DNA from 4 places in the Thermaerobacillus caldiproteolyticus genome. Region 4 is predicted to be linked to each of the others. Evidence: predicted binding sites of a transcription regulator. Region 4 holds the regulator's gene; each other region holds the start of a gene.
What was found. Region 4 encodes Rex, which represses fermentation and respiration genes when NADH is low (regulators of the CRP and FNR family bind a similar motif). Its sites were predicted from a motif close to TTGTGAAATATTTCACAA; they were not measured.

Region 1 (4,233 bases), 1.8 Mb from region 4:
CTTCTACCATAGCTTATAACCTTTTGAACCCGGAGGAGCGTTTTGAATCATATCGATAAACGGAATGGTGTAAGCAATTAAAATAAGTACGACAGTAATACCGATCCAAAGCTTCCAGTTTTCTAACACAAGCGGTGTACGTTCTGTGCTTTCAGCGGCTTCGCCAACAGGGAACTCTGTTTCTCCTTTTGGTGCAAAGAATGCCAAGTTGGTTACAATGACAAGTACTAAGATAATACCGATGAATAAAATTGTTCCACCGACTGCTTGTGCAATCTGATATGGAATCCATTCAAGCGCTTGTGGCGAGTTTCCGTATGTGGAAAACGCGGAACGACGCGGCGCGCCAAGCAGACCAGCAAAGTGCATCGAACCGGACATAAAGCACATCCCAACAGCCCATACTACCGTTTGGATGATTGCTAATCGATTCATTGCTTTTGTCATCACTCGTCCACTTAAATGCGGAATGAGCCAATATGCTGCACCGAAGAAGGTGAGAACGACCGTTGTTGCTATTGTTAAGTGGAAATGCCCAGTAACCCAAACCGTATTATGCACGACTTGGTCTAACTGGTGAGAAGCATTGATAATTCCGCCGGCACCGGCAGGAATAAAGAATACCATTCCTACAAACGGTGCGAAGAAACGCGCATCTCCCCAAGGAAGTTTACGCAACCATCCGAAAAGTCCTGTAGTACCTTTTGAACGACCGTACATTTCAAAAGTCGCAAACATTGAGAAAGCGGTCATTAAAGATGGAATTACGACCATAAACGTTAAAACAACCTGTACATATTTCCAAAAAGGCTCAATTCCTGGCTCCAATAATTGATGGTGGAATCCGACTGGAATTGAGAAAATCAAGAATAAAATGAACGCTAAACGAGCTAGTGAGTCAGAGAAAATTTTTCCACCTATGACTTTTGGAATGACCACATACCATATCATATAAGCCGGCAGTAACCAGAAATAGACAAGCGGATGTCCAAAATACCAGAACAATGTCCGGCTGACTAATATGTTAATTCGATCGACAAGACCTAAAGACCAAGGTAATAATTGAATAAGAACAGTTGCCGCAACGCCTAATGTGCAGACTAGCCATAAAACCATGTTCACAACAGCCATAAAGGTGAGAAGAGGGCTTACTTGGCCTGGATGTTCTTTTTTCCATTTCATATAATGCGCGAACATCGCAAAGCCGCTCATCCAGCTTCCGACAACGACAAGTGTTAAACCAAGATAAAAGCCAGGATGTGCTTGTAAGGGTGCATAAAATGTGTAAAGAACAGAAGCTTGACCTGTTAAAATGAAGAAAGCGGTCATTGCCGTACCAAACGTCATTGTCCAAAAGCCGATCCAACCCCAAAAACGGACGCGATCGGAAAACGTACCGGCTGTTCGGCTTATCGCGGCAAATTGGAAGCCGATAATAAAGAATGTTGTTAATACAAGCCCAAGCAATACACCATGTGTTGTTAAAATCGTATAGTAGCTAATGTTGGCTGGAAGCGTAAACTTTCCAGAACGCACTAACGTTTGTAATAAACCGGCTAATCCCCCTAATCCTAATGCGATAAATGCGACGTAAATATGTGCCAATGCTAATCTCGCATCGCGACGATCCACTTTCAATGTTTCATTCATTGTTTATCCACCACCTTAATTCTTGCCGTCATCATATGGTGGCCGGCACCGCAATATTCGTTGCATAAAATGGTATATTCCCCGGTTTTATCAAAGGTTTTTGTGAATGAATTCACATATCCGGGCTCAACCATCATATTAATATTTGTTCCTACGACTTCAAAGCCGTGAATGACGTCTTTTGATGTGACATTGATCGTAACTTTTGCTCCTTTTGGGATTTCCACTTGGTTCGGTGTATAAGCAAATGCGGAAGCAACAATGTTAAGCTGGTATTCATTATCCCCTGTTTTTACTAACCCCGGCTTGTTAAATGGCGGAGTTTGATCTACTTTCTCAGGGTCGATCGTTGTTAAACAGCTTGGAGGCTGGTTGCCTTCGGCGAATGCGCTTACTCCAACAATTGTTAGAAACACAAATAAGCAGCCAATTCCGAACACGAGCCAAACTTTTTCATATTTATGCATATGCATATCGCCTTTTCTCTCCTTTCATTTATAGACGATGTAAAAACAAGAAATAGACGCTAACCCATGTGAAAATAAGGAAAAAACCGAGTAAAAAAACAGAGGTGAGTGTTCCTTTTAATGATGTTTGTTCTTCTGATACTCTGACGTTTGTCTTTGAGTGGTGTAGCTCTGTTTTTGACATCCTCCCATACCCTCCTTTCTGAATCCCCCAGAACTTTCTACACTTTTATCATACAAAACTAGTTAGAAAATGGTAGGAGCGTTTTACCATTTCACAAATTGTTCATTCCTTACTTTGTCACTATCATAACAGTAAAAAATTGATACGACAGTGATTTTCGCCGCATGAAGCCGCAAAAACTTGTGAAAATATTGTGAACGTCTGTCTTAGGAAAGGAATGATGATGAGGAGATAGAAAACGAACTATGATGTGTTTTTTTATATAATTGTTCGTGTTTTTTGAAAAAACTCTTTCCAAATTCAGAAAACCATGCTATACTGCTAGTAACTTTATATAGCTGACTCACTCATATAATTGCAGGAATATGGCCTGCAAGTCTCTACCGGTCGACCGTAAATCGACCGACTATGAGTGGCAATGTCAGAAACGGTTGGGTGAGGTTGACGTTTATGGCCCCAGTGTCTCAGTGAAGTGGCGTCAATCATTGCCCGTTTACGGCTTAAAAGACATTGCCTGACTCATGCATGAGTGAGGTCGGTGTTTTTTAAGCTTTTTTATTTTTAAAGGAGGAACAACATGCGTGAACTGATTGAAAAAATTGTAGAAGAAGGGGAAGTTCTTTCCGAGCACGTTCTCAAAGTGGATCGCTTTTTAAATCATCAAGTTGATCCGGTGCTGATGAAGCGGATTGGGGAAACATTTGCAAAAACGTTTCAGAACGAGAGTGTTACGAAAGTCTTGACGCTTGAATCATCGGGTATTAGTCCAGCGCTGATGACAGCGTATGCGTTAAGGGTGCCTCTTTTGATTGCCCGAAAACGGAAGTCATTAACGCTACAAAACGACTTATATACAGCGAAGGTTTATTCGTTTACGAAACAGGAAGAAACAGAAATTTCTGTTTCGCGATCATTGCTTCATGAAGATGACCACGTCGTTATCATTGATGATTTTTTAGCTAATGGCCAAGCGGCTTTAGGGTTAACAGAAATAGTAAAACAAGCGAATGCAAAAGTGGCTGGCATTGGGATTGTTATTGAAAAAGCGTTCCAAGACGGGGGAACATTATTACGGAATCGCGGTTTTCGCGTTGTATCACTTGCGCGCATTGCTTCCCTGCAAGGTGGAAAGGTGCAATTTGCAGAAGAGGTGGTGTGCCCATGAACCCGATGAAGCTATTCTCTTTAGGACTTCAGCATGTCCTTGCCATGTACGCGGGAGCGATTATTGTTCCTCTTATCGTCGGCAGCGCACTAAAACTGTCGACAGAACAACTTACATATCTTGTGGCAATTGATTTGTTCATGTGCGGAATCGCGACATTGCTTCAAGTGTGGAAAAATCAGTTTTTTGGCATTGGTCTTCCGATTGTGCTGGGTTGTACGTTTACCGCTGTAGGTCCGATTATTGCCATTGGTCAACACTATGGGATGTCCGCTGTATACGGAGCGATTATCGCTGCAGGAGTATTTGTTGTTATCGTCGCAAAATATTTTAGTAAGCTGCGTATGTTTTTCCCGCCGATTGTGACCGGTTCTGTCGTGACCGTGATTGGGCTTACTCTCATTCCTGCGGCGATGAATAATATGGCAGGAGGACAAGGGGCAAAAGATTTTGGAGATATCAGCAATATTGCTCTTTCGTTCGGTGTGTTGTTATTTATTATCTTTTTATACCGCTTTTTTACTGGATTTATTCGTTCGATTGCAATTTTACTCGGCATGGTGGCGGGGACGATTGTAGCAGCGTGGATGGGAAAAGTGGATCTAAGCGCCGTAAGTGAAGCTTCGTGGTTCCATATGCCTCGATTATTTTATTTTGGCATGCCGACGTTTAATATAACCGCCATATTAACGATGATTTTAGTCGCAACAGTCAGTCTCGTCGAGTCAACAGGTGTTTATTTTGCCTTGAGCGATATTTGTAAACGT
Region 2 (4,233 bases), 340 kb from region 4:
GTAAGGGAATGAGCAGCAATGAGAGTAGAGGGAACATGGAGACTTTCATACTTTTAAATTATATTAATATAGAAATTGTGACAGAAAAACGTCTTAAACAGATTAGAGCGGAAATCGGATGAACAACATGTGTGAAGTGATGATAGAAGGAAATCTAGTAAGAAGTGCGGATGTTAACGGCTGTTCGTTGGTTTGAGTTCGCCTTAGTCCTTCTTTACTCGAGATGGGAAGAAGCGAAAAACACCATTTAAAATCTTTTGGAAATAAATGAATATGTAAAATGATAGGTGTACAATAGAATCTGTCTTTTTCTTTTTTTGGTAATCACACTCACTAAAGAGGAAAGATGATAAAATAAGAATTATAGGAAAGCGGTGTAAACAGAAATATTTTTATAAAATAATTTAAGAGGGAGATTGGAAGTGAATAAATATACAATACATTCAGATGACCATTCATCCGTACTGCACGATAGTCTCATTCTGGAACATTACGGATTAAATGAATTAAATTTTGAATCTGTAAAAAGTTACCGTGAAAAATTTGCAGCTGTAAAGCCAAATCATCCATGGAATGGACTCGAGACAAAAGAATTTTTATACAAAATTGGCGCATGGGGAAAACTGCGGAACAGCAGTAAAGAAGGAGTCACATTGGCAGGTTTATTAATGTTTAGCGAAGAGCGGATTATTACAGAAGTTTTACCGCAATATTTTTTGGAGTATCGGGAAAGTTCGAGCGATATAGTAACCAGTGTTTGGACAAAGCGATTTACGTCTCAAGATGGAACATGGTCAGGAAATGTGTATGATTTTTATTTTAAAGTGATGGCACACTTCACCAACGTAGATTCTACATTGTCCCCTGCTTTGCATGAAGCGCTCATCAATGCATTAGTTCACGCTGATTACTCGGGCGAAGGTGGCATTGTCATTGAAAAAGAGCAGGATGTCTTTCGATTTTCAAACCCAGGATTATTTCGGATTCCAATTGATCACGCTTTTTCGGGTGGAATGAGCAATCTCCGCAATCCGAATCTATTTAAAATGTTTATTTTAATTGGACTTTGTAAACGGGCTGGTTCGGGGTTAAAGCATATTGAAATTACGTGGAAACAACATCAATGGAAGCAGCCGGAGTTTTTGCAACATACAAATCCAGAGCGCACGATTTTAACATTAACGATTCAATCATCGAAGTATCTTTTTCCAGATGAAACGGCTGCATCATATGAAACAGTTCATGTTGATGATATGCAACAGCATGAAAATGACGATATGAATGAACCGATGTTTGAGCAAGTAGTAAACTCCGTAAATAAGGATTTATACTCCGTAAACAAAAATCGACACTCCGTTAATAACCATAAAAACTCCGTAAACAAAGGTGTCGACTCCGTAAATAATGACATTAAGTCCGTAAATAAAGATCCGGATTTCATAAGTGATATGATGAACTCAGTAAATAAAGATTCTAACTCCATAAATAATCCATCGAACTCCGTAAATAACAAAAACGATCGATCTTCTGAGATGGCTTCGTTCGTTGAGTCTGGACAGATTCATGAAGAATTATGGAATATAGCGGAGTTAGCACGAAAGAAAAAACGTCTTCATCCAAGTGTAATGGAACAAATCATTTTACAGCTTTGTGCCAAAAAACCGTTAATGTTAAAAGAATTAGCCACATTGTTAGCAAGAACGCCTGATGGTTTGCGAAACAACTATTTAGCGAAGTTGTTAGACGAAGGGAAAATACAATTAAAATATCCTAATCAGCCAAATCACCCAAGGCAAGCTTATATAACGAAGAAATGATTTTTCTTTATATTGTACAATAACAGTAGGATTCACAATTTGTTCAATATATAACAAACAACTGTTTGAAAAAACGTATTACAATAAGAGCAAACATGGTAACATTAGGAGTGAGAACATGATTGTTTGCGAGTGGAGAGATTTTTCAACTGATGTAGCAACTTATACACTGGAGAGCTTTGAAGAAACGATTGGCGACTCGTTTGAAGCGATGATGTTTGAAGAGGGGAATGACATCCCTTCTTATATATGGACAGTTAATTACGTCGTTATTATTAAAAGAAATACACGAATGTATCATGATATTTCATTTACTAAAATTCCTCGCAATCCTGTTTGCGAGTAGCAGTAACGAGCTATCTTGGACGATAGCTCGTTTTTTACAAAAAAAAAGATTGTTCAATATTTCACAAATTTGACAAACCGAAATCCCAGTCGACCGTTTATAATGAAAGTGTGCTGGATGAGATGATTCTCATCTAAAATTTTTCTTTTTGTTTGTGAAATTCTTCACAAATTAATAGGAGGTCGTCAACATGGCTGTTGAAGAAAAAGTGTTAGACAAAAAAAGTGAAGTGACCAAAATGATCGACCAGCTTGTCGCGAATGCTCAAAAGGCACTAGAAAGATTTAGAGATTACGACCAAGAAACGATTGATAAAATCGTTAAAGAAATGGCGTTGGCTGGACTCGATCAGCATATGTCATTAGCAAAACTTGCAGTCGAAGAAACAAAACGTGGTGTATATGAAGATAAAATCATTAAAAATATTTTCGCAACCGAATATATATACCACAATATTAAGTACGATAAAACGGTCGGTATTATTCGTGAAAATCCGCATGAAGGAATTGTGGAAATTGCAGAACCGGTTGGTGTAATTGCAGGGGTAACACCAGTAACAAACCCGACATCAACGACGATGTTTAAAGCACTTATTTCGATTAAAACACGTAACCCAATCATTTTTGCTTTCCATCCATCTGCGCAAAAATGCAGTAGTGAAGCAGCAAGGGTTTTACGTGAAGCAGCGATTAAGGCAGGCGCTCCAGAACACTGTATCCAATGGATCGAAACACCTTCATTAGAAGCAACACAACAACTCATGCATCATCCAGGTGTTTCTCTCATTTTAGCAACTGGTGGCGCAGGTATGGTGAGGGCTGCTTATAGCTCAGGAAAACCAGCTTTAGGTGTTGGTCCTGGTAACGTCCCTTGTTATATTGAAAAAACGGCGAATGTGAAACGAGCGGTCAACGATTTAATTTTATCAAAAACATTTGATAATGGCATGATTTGTGCTTCTGAGCAAGCTGTAATCATTGATAAAGTGATTTACGACAAAGTCAAAAAAGAAATGATCGAAAACCATTGTTATTTCTTAAATGAAGAAGAAAAGAAAAAAGTAGAAAAACTCGTGATCAATGAAAATACGTGCGCTGTCAACCCTGATATCGTTGGGAAACCGGCATATGAAATTGCAAAAATGGCTGGTGTCGACGTACCGAAAGACACGAAAATTCTTGTTGCCGAATTAAAAGGAGTCGGTCCGCAGTATCCACTTTCTCGCGAGAAGCTAAGCCCTGTGTTAGCTTGTTATACAGTAAATAGCACAGAAGAAGGTTTTAAGCGTTGTGAAGAAATGCTAGAGTTTGGGGGATTAGGTCACTCAGCTGTGATTCATTCTGATAATGAAGATGTAATCACAGAATTTGGCAAGAGAATGAAAGCAGGCCGAATTATTGTCAATGCTCCATCTTCACAAGGAGCGATTGGTGATATTTATAATGCATATATTCCATCGCTAACACTCGGCTGTGGTACATTTGGCGGAAACTCTGTATCAACGAACGTAGGAACGATTCACCTCATTAATATTAAGAAAATGGCGAAAAGGACTGTCAATATGCAATGGTTTAAAGTACCACCAAAAATTTATTTTGAGAAAAATGCTACGCAATATTTGGCGAAAATGCCGAATATCTCAAAAGCGTTTATTGTTACAGACCAAGGTATGGTGAAACTGGGATACGTAGATAAAGTGTTATATTATTTACGAAAACGCCCAGATTACGTTCATTGCGAAATTTTCTCGGAAGTAGAGCCCGACCCATCCATCACGACGGTGATGAAAGGTGCCGATATGATGAGAAGCTTCGAGCCAGATGTGATTATTGCGCTCGGCGGCGGTTCAGCGATGGACGCAGCGAAAGCGATGTGGCTGTTCTATGAACATCCAGAAACAGACTTCAATGGATTGAAACAAAAATTCTTAGATATTCGGAAACGTGTTTTTAAATATCCAAAGCTAGGCCAAAAAGCGCAATTTGTGGCGATTCCAACAACATCAGGAACGGGTTCAGAAGTTACATCATTTGCGGTTATTACCGATAAAGAAAATAACATTAAATATCC
Region 3 (4,233 bases), 1.5 Mb from region 4:
GGACTGAAGTATACATGGGATGCGAAAAAGCCGATCGGAGAGAAAGTCGTCGATATTTACTTGTCGGATGGAACAAAACTTGATCCAAACGCAGAATACACCGTCACTGTTAATAGTTTTCTTGCTGATGGGGGAGATAACTTTACTGTATTAACAGAAGGGAAGAACCGCGAAGTCGGTCCTGTTGATCTTGATGCTCTTATCAACTACATTAAAAAGCTCCCTCAACCATTTGACGCTAACACTGAAGGTCGAATTCAAAAGATTTCTTAAGCTTTACATATCGCGCAATAAAGACAACAAGAGACCATTTTCATCTACACCGCAGCGTTTTCTGTTGCGGTGTTCTCAACAAGAGGGATATCTTATCAAGGCAAGGAAGAAAAACAACGTCTCTAAGGCGTTGTTTTTTATATTAGTGGAATAATAGAAATCTAAAAATGGTGATGAGTAATACTGATCTTACATATGAATTTAGTTTATTCCAATTAGTATTTACGTTTGTTTCCTCTAATGGATATATGATCCTCATATATAGCTAATTTATTCCTCTTTTAGCCATTTTTGATTATATGTATAAGATTTTTTACGAATTTCGTCGTAATTTTGTAACATATTTGTCAAACTGTCAAAGAAATTATGACCGTTTTTTTGTTATAGTATTAGCGAGATTCTCATTCAATAGAGATTCTAAATAGAAATTGTTTTCGTTACCCAGAAAGTGCCAGTTCTTTAGGGAGTTTTCATGTTTCCTATATTAATTATGTTTCATTTTGTGAAATTGTGAACATGGTATAACTTCAGGTCAAATTTGATGAAATTATTAAGGGAGGAATTAAGCTGGATAGTTATGTGAAATAATGAACATGATATCACCTGAGGTCAAATTCTGATGAAAATCTTAAGGGAGGAATCAAGATGCATAGTTATGTGAAATCATGAACATATAGTTGGTTATGTGAAATTATGAGCATGATGCAACCTAGATCGAATTCTGGCGAATACTTAAAGGAGGAACTACTATGGATCCAGTCATGTTGGCAAGAATACAATTTGCATTGACTACAATTTACCACTTCTTCTTCGTGCCGCTTACCATTGGTTTGGCATTTATTATCGCTTTAATGCAAACATTATACGTTGTGAAGAAAAAAGAGATTTATAAAAAAATGGCGAAATTCTGGGGGCATTTGTTTCTGATTAACTTTGCTGTAGGGGTTGTAACAGGAATTATTCAGGAATTCCAATTTGGGATGAACTGGTCGGATTATTCTAGATTTGTCGGTGACGTCTTCGGGGCACCTCTGGCCATTGAAGCATTGCTTGCCTTCTTTATGGAATCCACTTTTATCGGCCTTTGGATTTTTGGCTGGGATCGTTTACCTAAAAAAGTGCATTTGGCAAGCATTTGGCTTGTATCTATTGGAACTATGATTTCTGGTTTTTGGATTTTAACGGCAAACGCCTTCATGCAAGTGCCTGTTGGTTATGAAATTAGAAATGGCAGGGCGGAAATGGTTGACTTTCTTGCGCTTATAACCAATGGACAATTATGGGTGGAGTTTCCGCATGTCATCACAGGTGCATTAGCTACCGGAGCATTCTTCATTGCTGGTGTAAGTGCTTATAACTTATTAAAGAAGAAACATATCGAATTTTACAAGAAATCCATGAATATCGCCTTAATCATTGGTTTCATTGGCAGTTTGGGTGCTGCCTTCAGCGGACATGCCCAAGCACAATATCTTGTAAAAACACAGCCAATGAAGATGGCAGCTGCAGAGGGTATTTGGGAAGATACTCCCGATCCTGCGCCATGGTCAGCATTTGCTTGGATTGATACAAAGAATCAAGAAAATAAGTTTGAGTTAAATATTCCTTATGCATTAAGCTATTTATCTTATTCTAAATTTGAAGGCAGTTTAAAAGGAATGAAAACTCTCCAAGCCGAATATGCGAAAAAATACGATCCAATCGTTGGTGAAGGTACGAATTATATCCCTCCGGTCAAAACGACGTATTGGAGCTTCCGTCTAATGATTGGCTTTGGTATGGCGATGATCTTATTATCGATGATTGGTTTGTATTTGTGGAAAAGGGGACGAATTGAGCAAAGCAGTATGTTCTTGAAAATCCTTGTTCCGGCTATCTCATTTCCGTTTTTGGCAAACACTTTCGGATGGATCATGACCGAAGTGGGCCGTCAGCCATGGACAGTATTTGGATTGATGACAACAGCTGATGCTGTATCACCAAATGTTTCTTCAGGGACCATTTTATTTTCAATCATTATGTACGCACTGATATTCACCATTCTTGCAGGTGTGATGGTTTATTTAATGGTCCGTGAAATTAAACGAGGACCGGTAGAGCATCAAGATGCAAATTCAACAGTATTAATAGATCCATTCAATAAGGCAGGTGCTTAAGATGGAATTGAGTGAAATTTGGTTTGTCTTAATCTCTGTACTCTTTATTGGGTTTTTCTTTCTTGAAGGTTTTGATTTTGGCGTAGGAATGTCGACTCGTTTCCTTGCTCGTGATCAAAAAGAGAGAACTATTATGGTGAATACAATCGGTCCTTTCTGGGACGCGAATGAAGTATGGCTAATCACTGGAGCGGGCGCCATTTTTGCGGCCTTTCCGCACTGGTATGCAACGATGTTCAGTGGCTATTACTTGCTGATGCTGGCCGTCTTGCTGAGCCTAATTGGACGCGGTGTCGCTTTTGAATATCGCCGCAAGGTTGAAGACGCACGCTGGACGAATGTGTGGGACTGGGTGATCTTTTTCGGAAGCTTGCTGCCGCCGTTCCTTCTAGGTGTTCTGTTTACAAGCATGCTTAAAGGTATGCCGATCCATGAAGATATGAATATGGAAGCCAGCTTCTCTGATGTTATGAATATTTATTCCATTTGGGGCGGTTTAACGATTACATTATTGTGTTTATTGCACGGTTTGACTTTCCTGTCTTTAAAAACAGAAGGAGAGATCAGACAACGGTCGGCTGCATTGGCTAAAAAATTGGTGTTGACCGTAATTGGATCACTTATCGTTTTTGTAGGGTTCTCTTGGTTTATGACAGATATTTTTGAGGTACGTTTCATTCCTGAACTGATTATTGTCGCATTAATTGTGCTTGCTTATGGATTATCATACTTTTTCATTTCCAATAAACGTGAAGGAAGGGCATTTACCATGACAGGACTTGGAATCGGGTTAACGGTATTATCGATTTTCGTTGGACTGTTCCCAAGAGTGATGGTGAGTTCCTTGAATAAAGCCTTTAATTTAACGGTCTACAACGCATCCAGTGGAGCATATTCCCTAAAAGTAATGACAATTGTAGCTTTAACTATTTTACCATTTGTATTAGGGTATACTATTTATAGCTATTATGTATTCCGGAAACGAGTATCTGACAAGGAGCATTTAACATACTGATGGATAAAGCGTTGTTCTCTTACAAAGGAATTAAGCCGGTTTTAGCTGGGCTGGCGATATTAACAGCTATTCAAGGTGCGATCATTATTATTCAGGCTTATTTTTTGGCAGACGCAATCTCCTCCCTGTTCGGGGGAGATTTGTTTGCCAATGTCTTTAAAAAGTTGATCATTTTCTTTCTTGCGTTAGTTGTTCGCCAACTGCTTACCGTTTGGAAAAGAAATATAGCCTACCACTTTGCTGTCAGAACGAGTAAAGAGTTCCGGGAATCATTGTTGCAAAAGCTGTTTCAACTCGGCCCTCGTTTTGTAAAAGAAGAAGGCTCCGGACAGACAGTCACCTTGGTTATGGAAGGAATGATGAAATTCCGCCGATATTTGGAGCTTATTCTTCCGAAATTGATGAATTCGGCCATTATCCCTTTCATGATTTGCATGTTTATCTTTTTTGTAAATATCCGTTCCGCTGTCATCTTAGGCCTAGCCGTTCCGATACTTATTGTCTTTATGATTTTGCTTGGATTGGCGGCAAAAATGAAAGCTGATCGCCAATATAAAACCTATCAAATGCTGTCCAATCATTTTGTTGATTCATTGAGAGGATTGGAGACACTCAAATATTTGGGATTAAGCCGGCAGCACATCAACAAAATTATTTTAGTAAGCGAAAGATATCGACGGGCTACCATGGGAACTTTGCGTATTGCCTTTTTATCTTCGTTTGCATTGGATTTTTTTACAATGCTTTCCATAGCGACCGTCGCCGTTTTCCTTGGAATGGATTTAATAA
Region 4 (4,233 bases):
TTGGTAAGTTCGTATATTTTGGTGGCGATGCGATTAATAAAATAACGGTCATGGGAAACGAACAGGATCGTTCCTGGATAGTCAATCAGTGCATTTTCGAGCACTTCTTTGCTGTCCAAATCTAGATGGTTCGTTGGCTCGTCTAAAATGAGAAAATTCGCTTTTTGCATCATTAATTTGGCGAGTGCCAGCCTTGCTTTTTCTCCACCGCTTAATGCGGAAACGGGTTTTAACACATCATCCCCGGAAAATAAGAAATTACCTAGTACGGTACGAATTTCTTTTTCTGTTTTTGAAGGGTATTCGTCCCATAGTTCATCGAGCACACGTTTATTGGATGATAAATTCGCCTGGTTTTGATCATAGTAGCCGATTTTGACATTCGAGCCGTAGCGAAATTCCCCTCTTTGTAGCGGAATTTTTTGCACGATTGCCTTTAAGAGCGTCGATTTTCCGATTCCGTTAGGCCCTACTAAGGCAATGCTGTCCCCTCTTGTGATTCGAAACTGAATGTTATGAATTACTGGTTTCTCGTCATGATAGCCGACAGAGACCTCTTCTGCGGTCAACACTTCGTTCCCGCTTTGTCGTTCGATATCAAATGAAAATGAAGCCGATTTTTCGTCCCCGCTCGGTTTGTCGATTCGTTCCATTTTTTCGAGTTGCTTACGTCGACTTTGTGCCCGTTTCGTTGTTGAAGCACGGGCAATATTGCGCTGAATAAAGTCTTTTAATTTCGCGATTTCTTCTTGTTGCTTTTCATATAATTTTAATTCCCGCTCGTAGTCGTCTGCTTTCTGTTGTAAATAACGGCTGTAATTGCCTATATATTTTTTTATTGTTGTTCTCGATAACTCATATACTTGGGTGACGACTTTATCAAGGAAGTAACGATCGTGGGAAACGATGAGAATGGCTCCGGGATATGTTTGTAAATACTGTTCCAGCCATGTTAATGTTTCGAGATCTAAATGGTTCGTTGGCTCGTCCAAAATGAGCAAATCTGGCTTCATTAGTAATAATTTTCCAAGAGCAAGACGGGTTCGCTGGCCGCCGCTAAGCGATTGAACGGAAGTTGTCGTATAGTCGTATTCGGAAAAATTCAAACCGTGTAAAACGGAGCGAATATCGGCTTCATACTGATACCCACCTTGTTCTTTAAATCGCTCCTGTAGGGTATCGTAATCTTTTAATAATTTTTCATAACGCTGAGGGTCGGCCAACATATTTGGGTCACCCATTTGCAGTTCCATCATCCGCAATTCTTTTTCCATTGTTTTTAGCGGAGCGAACACTGTCATCATTTCATCCCATATTGATAACGTGGAATGAAGACCGCTATCTTGGGCCAGGTATCCGACCGTTACATCCTTCGGCTTAATGATTTCCCCGCTATCATAAGACATTTCACCGGCAATGATTTTTAGAAGTGTCGATTTTCCCGCTCCGTTTCTCCCAACAAGAGCAACCCGGTCTTTTGATTGTATTTCTAGTTTTATATTCGATAAAATAAGTTCAGCTCCGAAATATTTTGCCAGTTGATTGACTTGTAAAATGATCATTGTTTTTCACCTCTCGTTCGACAATAATAGTGTAGCGCAAATCGTTTTCGTTGGGCAATAAAACGAGTCGGAAAAGACAGATGAGAAAAAATAGTGTATAGTTTATAATGTGGAGGAGATTTACATTGTCATCGTTTACTCACTTTAATGAACAAGGTCATGCAAAAATGGTCGATATTACAGAAAAAACTGATACGGTTCGGACCGCTGTGGCAAGAACGAGCGTGATGATGAATAAAGAAATTTATGAAAAAATCTCGAATCGCGCGATCCAAAAAGGAGATGTTCTTGCCGTTGCTCAAGTAGCCGGAATTATGGCGGCGAAAAAGACCGCTGATCTCATTCCAATGTGCCATCCTTTAATGTTAAGGGGTGTCGATATTCAATTTGCTTGGGATGTGGAAGAACAGACGTCTCGCTATCAACTGCTCATTACAGCAACTGTAAAAACAAAAGGAAGCACAGGGGTTGAAATGGAAGCGCTAACTGCGGCTTCTGTCTGTGCATTGACGGTTTACGATATGTGTAAAGCGCTAGATAAAGGAATTATCATTGGACCAACTTATCTAGTGGAAAAAACAGGTGGAAAATCAGGTCACTTTCGACGAGAGGACAAGTAGTTGGCTAAAGAGAATGTGGGGGAGTAGTCATGAACAATGAACAGCTAAAAATTCCACAGGCAACGGCGAAGCGTTTGCCGTTATATTATCGCTTTTTGAAAAATTTACATGCCTCAGGAAAGCAGCGTGTTTCTTCAGCAGAGTTAAGCGATGCAGTAAAAGTAGATTCCGCCACGATTCGCCGTGATTTTTCGTATTTTGGAGCACTTGGGAAAAAAGGCTATGGCTATAATGTGAACTATTTATTGTCTTTCTTTCGCAAGACGCTCGATCAGGATGAAATTACGGAAGTAGCATTAGTAGGGGTCGGAAACTTAGGAACGGCTTTTTTAAACTACAATTTTACGAAGAATAATAACACGAAAATTGTCATGGCATTTGATGTTGATAAAGCAAAAGTAGGGGCGAAAGTAGGCGGGGTACCTGTTTATCACCTTGATGAGTTAGAGGAGCGTCTTCATGATGAGATTTCTGTGGCGATTTTGACGGTACCAGCTCATGTGGCACAGGCTATTACAGATCGTCTTGTGAAAAAGGGGATTAAAGGGATTTTAAATTTCACTCCCGCTCGACTAAACGTACCTGATAATATTCGTGTTCATCATATTGATTTGGCCATCGAATTACAGTCATTAGTGTATTTTTTAAAAAACTACCCATCTAAATAAAAGGGAGCGAATCATGAATGAAATACTTGCTCATTTTGGTTGTCATCGTATTATTATTTGGAACGAAGAAGCTTCCCGATCTCGGGAAGTCGCTCGGTCAATCGTTGCGGGAATTTAAAGATGCTACAAAAGGGTTAGCAGATGAGGATGAAGAAAGCAACAAAAAAGCGTAATAGATAATGGTAGGATGATTAGGTATGAACGATAAAGAAATGTCCGTATATGAGCATTTAGGAGAATTACGAAAACGGCTTATCATTGTTGTTGTCTTTTTTGTCATCGCGATGATTGCTAGCTTCTTTTTAGTAGAGCCAGTCATTTTGTATTTGCAGAAAGCCGGTGAAGCGAAAGAATTAACGATGAACGCGTTTCGATTGACAGATCCTATTAAAATTTATATGCAGTTTGCGTTTGTGATTGCACTAATCATGACTTCACCAGTTCTGCTTTATCAACTTTGGGCGTTTATCAGTCCAGGATTATACGAGAGAGAACGAAAAGTGACGTTGAGCTATATTCCACTGTCTCTTCTTCTTTTTTTGGCGGGTGTGAGTTTTGCTTACTTTGTCTTGTTTCCATTTGTCGTTCGCTTTATGCAAAATTTAGCTTCTAGCCTAGGTATTCATCAAGTGATTGGGATTAATGAATATTTTGAATTTTTACTTCAGCTCGTTTTGCCGTTTGGCTTAGTCTTTCAGCTGCCTATCATCGTTATGTTTTTGACAAGACTAGGACTGATTACTCCAATGTTTTTAGTAAAAGTACGCAAGTATGCTTACTTTGTTTTGCTGATTGTGGCAGCGATTATTACCCCTCCGGATGTATTGTCACAGGTGATTGTCATGATTCCGCTCTCGATTTTATATGAAATAAGCATATGGATTTCCAAGATAGCTTATCGAAGAGCACGGTTAGCGGAACAATAAGAAAAGCGAAAGCGACCCAATTCCGCTTAAAAATTGCCCGCTTCCTCTGGGCAAACAGCGAAATGTAACCATCCTAGCTCCCGTGATGGGCAAATGCTCTTCACCCGCTGGACGTTTTTTGCTACCTTGAGGGGGCTGGTTTGGTCCCAGAGCTCTCGGGCATGACTTCGCCAGTTTATGCTTTGCGCAAGTTTTGCATGGATGTCAATTCGAAAAGTAAACTGTTTGGGTGCTGAAGCTAGACAAGCCTCCTTAAAAAAGAAAGCAAGGTGTAAATTCGGATATAACAAGAAAACCTCCCGTGTAATGCAGGGAGGTTTATTTTTTAAAATAAAAAGCGAGCATGCGCAATGCTGTCCCGAAGTCTAGTGTAGCGATCACCATTAACACAATCGTAGAGAAGTTCCAAATGGTTTCGTGAGCACTTTGAATCGCTAGATACGTGAATAATGCTCCC

Region 1: ISX45_RS07405 (cytochrome c oxidase subunit 2A) is a predicted target of Rex. The motif match lies at 2,482-2,499, and genes of this name have one in related genera.
Region 2: adhE (bifunctional acetaldehyde-CoA/alcohol dehydrogenase) is a predicted target of Rex. The motif match lies at 2,316-2,333, and genes of this name have one in related genera.
Region 3: ISX45_RS05885 (cytochrome ubiquinol oxidase subunit I) is a predicted target of Rex. The motif match lies at 851-868, and genes of this name have one in related genera.

The regions. Positions count from the first base shown of each region.
Region 1 is NZ_CP064060.1:1,508,118-1,512,350, reverse strand. Features, by position in the region: gene ISX45_RS07415 (b(o/a)3-type cytochrome-c oxidase subunit 1) at 4-1,650, opposite strand; gene ISX45_RS07410 (cytochrome c oxidase subunit II) at 1,647-2,123, opposite strand; gene ISX45_RS07405 (cytochrome c oxidase subunit 2A) at 2,146-2,301, opposite strand; purine riboswitch at 2,629-2,730, shown strand; gene ISX45_RS07400 (xanthine phosphoribosyltransferase) at 2,879-3,466, shown strand; gene ISX45_RS07395 (nucleobase:cation symporter-2 family protein) at 3,463-4,233, shown strand, end outside.
Region 2 is NZ_CP064060.1:3,070,347-3,074,579, reverse strand. Features, by position in the region: gene ISX45_RS15375 (ATP-binding protein) at 423-1,817, shown strand; gene ISX45_RS15370 (hypothetical protein) at 1,936-2,163, shown strand; gene adhE (bifunctional acetaldehyde-CoA/alcohol dehydrogenase) at 2,354-4,233, shown strand, end outside.
Region 3 is NZ_CP064060.1:1,193,970-1,198,202, forward strand. Features, by position in the region: gene ISX45_RS05880 (bifunctional metallophosphatase/5'-nucleotidase) at 1-273, shown strand, start outside; gene ISX45_RS05885 (cytochrome ubiquinol oxidase subunit I) at 1,023-2,429, shown strand; gene cydB (cytochrome d ubiquinol oxidase subunit II) at 2,431-3,444, shown strand; gene cydD (thiol reductant ABC exporter subunit CydD) at 3,444-4,233, shown strand, end outside.
Region 4 is NZ_CP064060.1:3,415,036-3,419,268, forward strand. Features, by position in the region: gene ISX45_RS17220 (ABC-F family ATP-binding cassette domain-containing protein) at 1-1,562, opposite strand, end outside; gene moaC (cyclic pyranopterin monophosphate synthase MoaC) at 1,688-2,182, shown strand; gene ISX45_RS17230 (redox-sensing transcriptional repressor Rex) at 2,212-2,850, shown strand; gene tatA (twin-arginine translocase TatA/TatE family subunit) at 2,868-3,023, shown strand; gene tatC (twin-arginine translocase subunit TatC) at 3,048-3,776, shown strand; gene ISX45_RS17245 (YdiK family protein) at 4,095-4,233, opposite strand, start outside.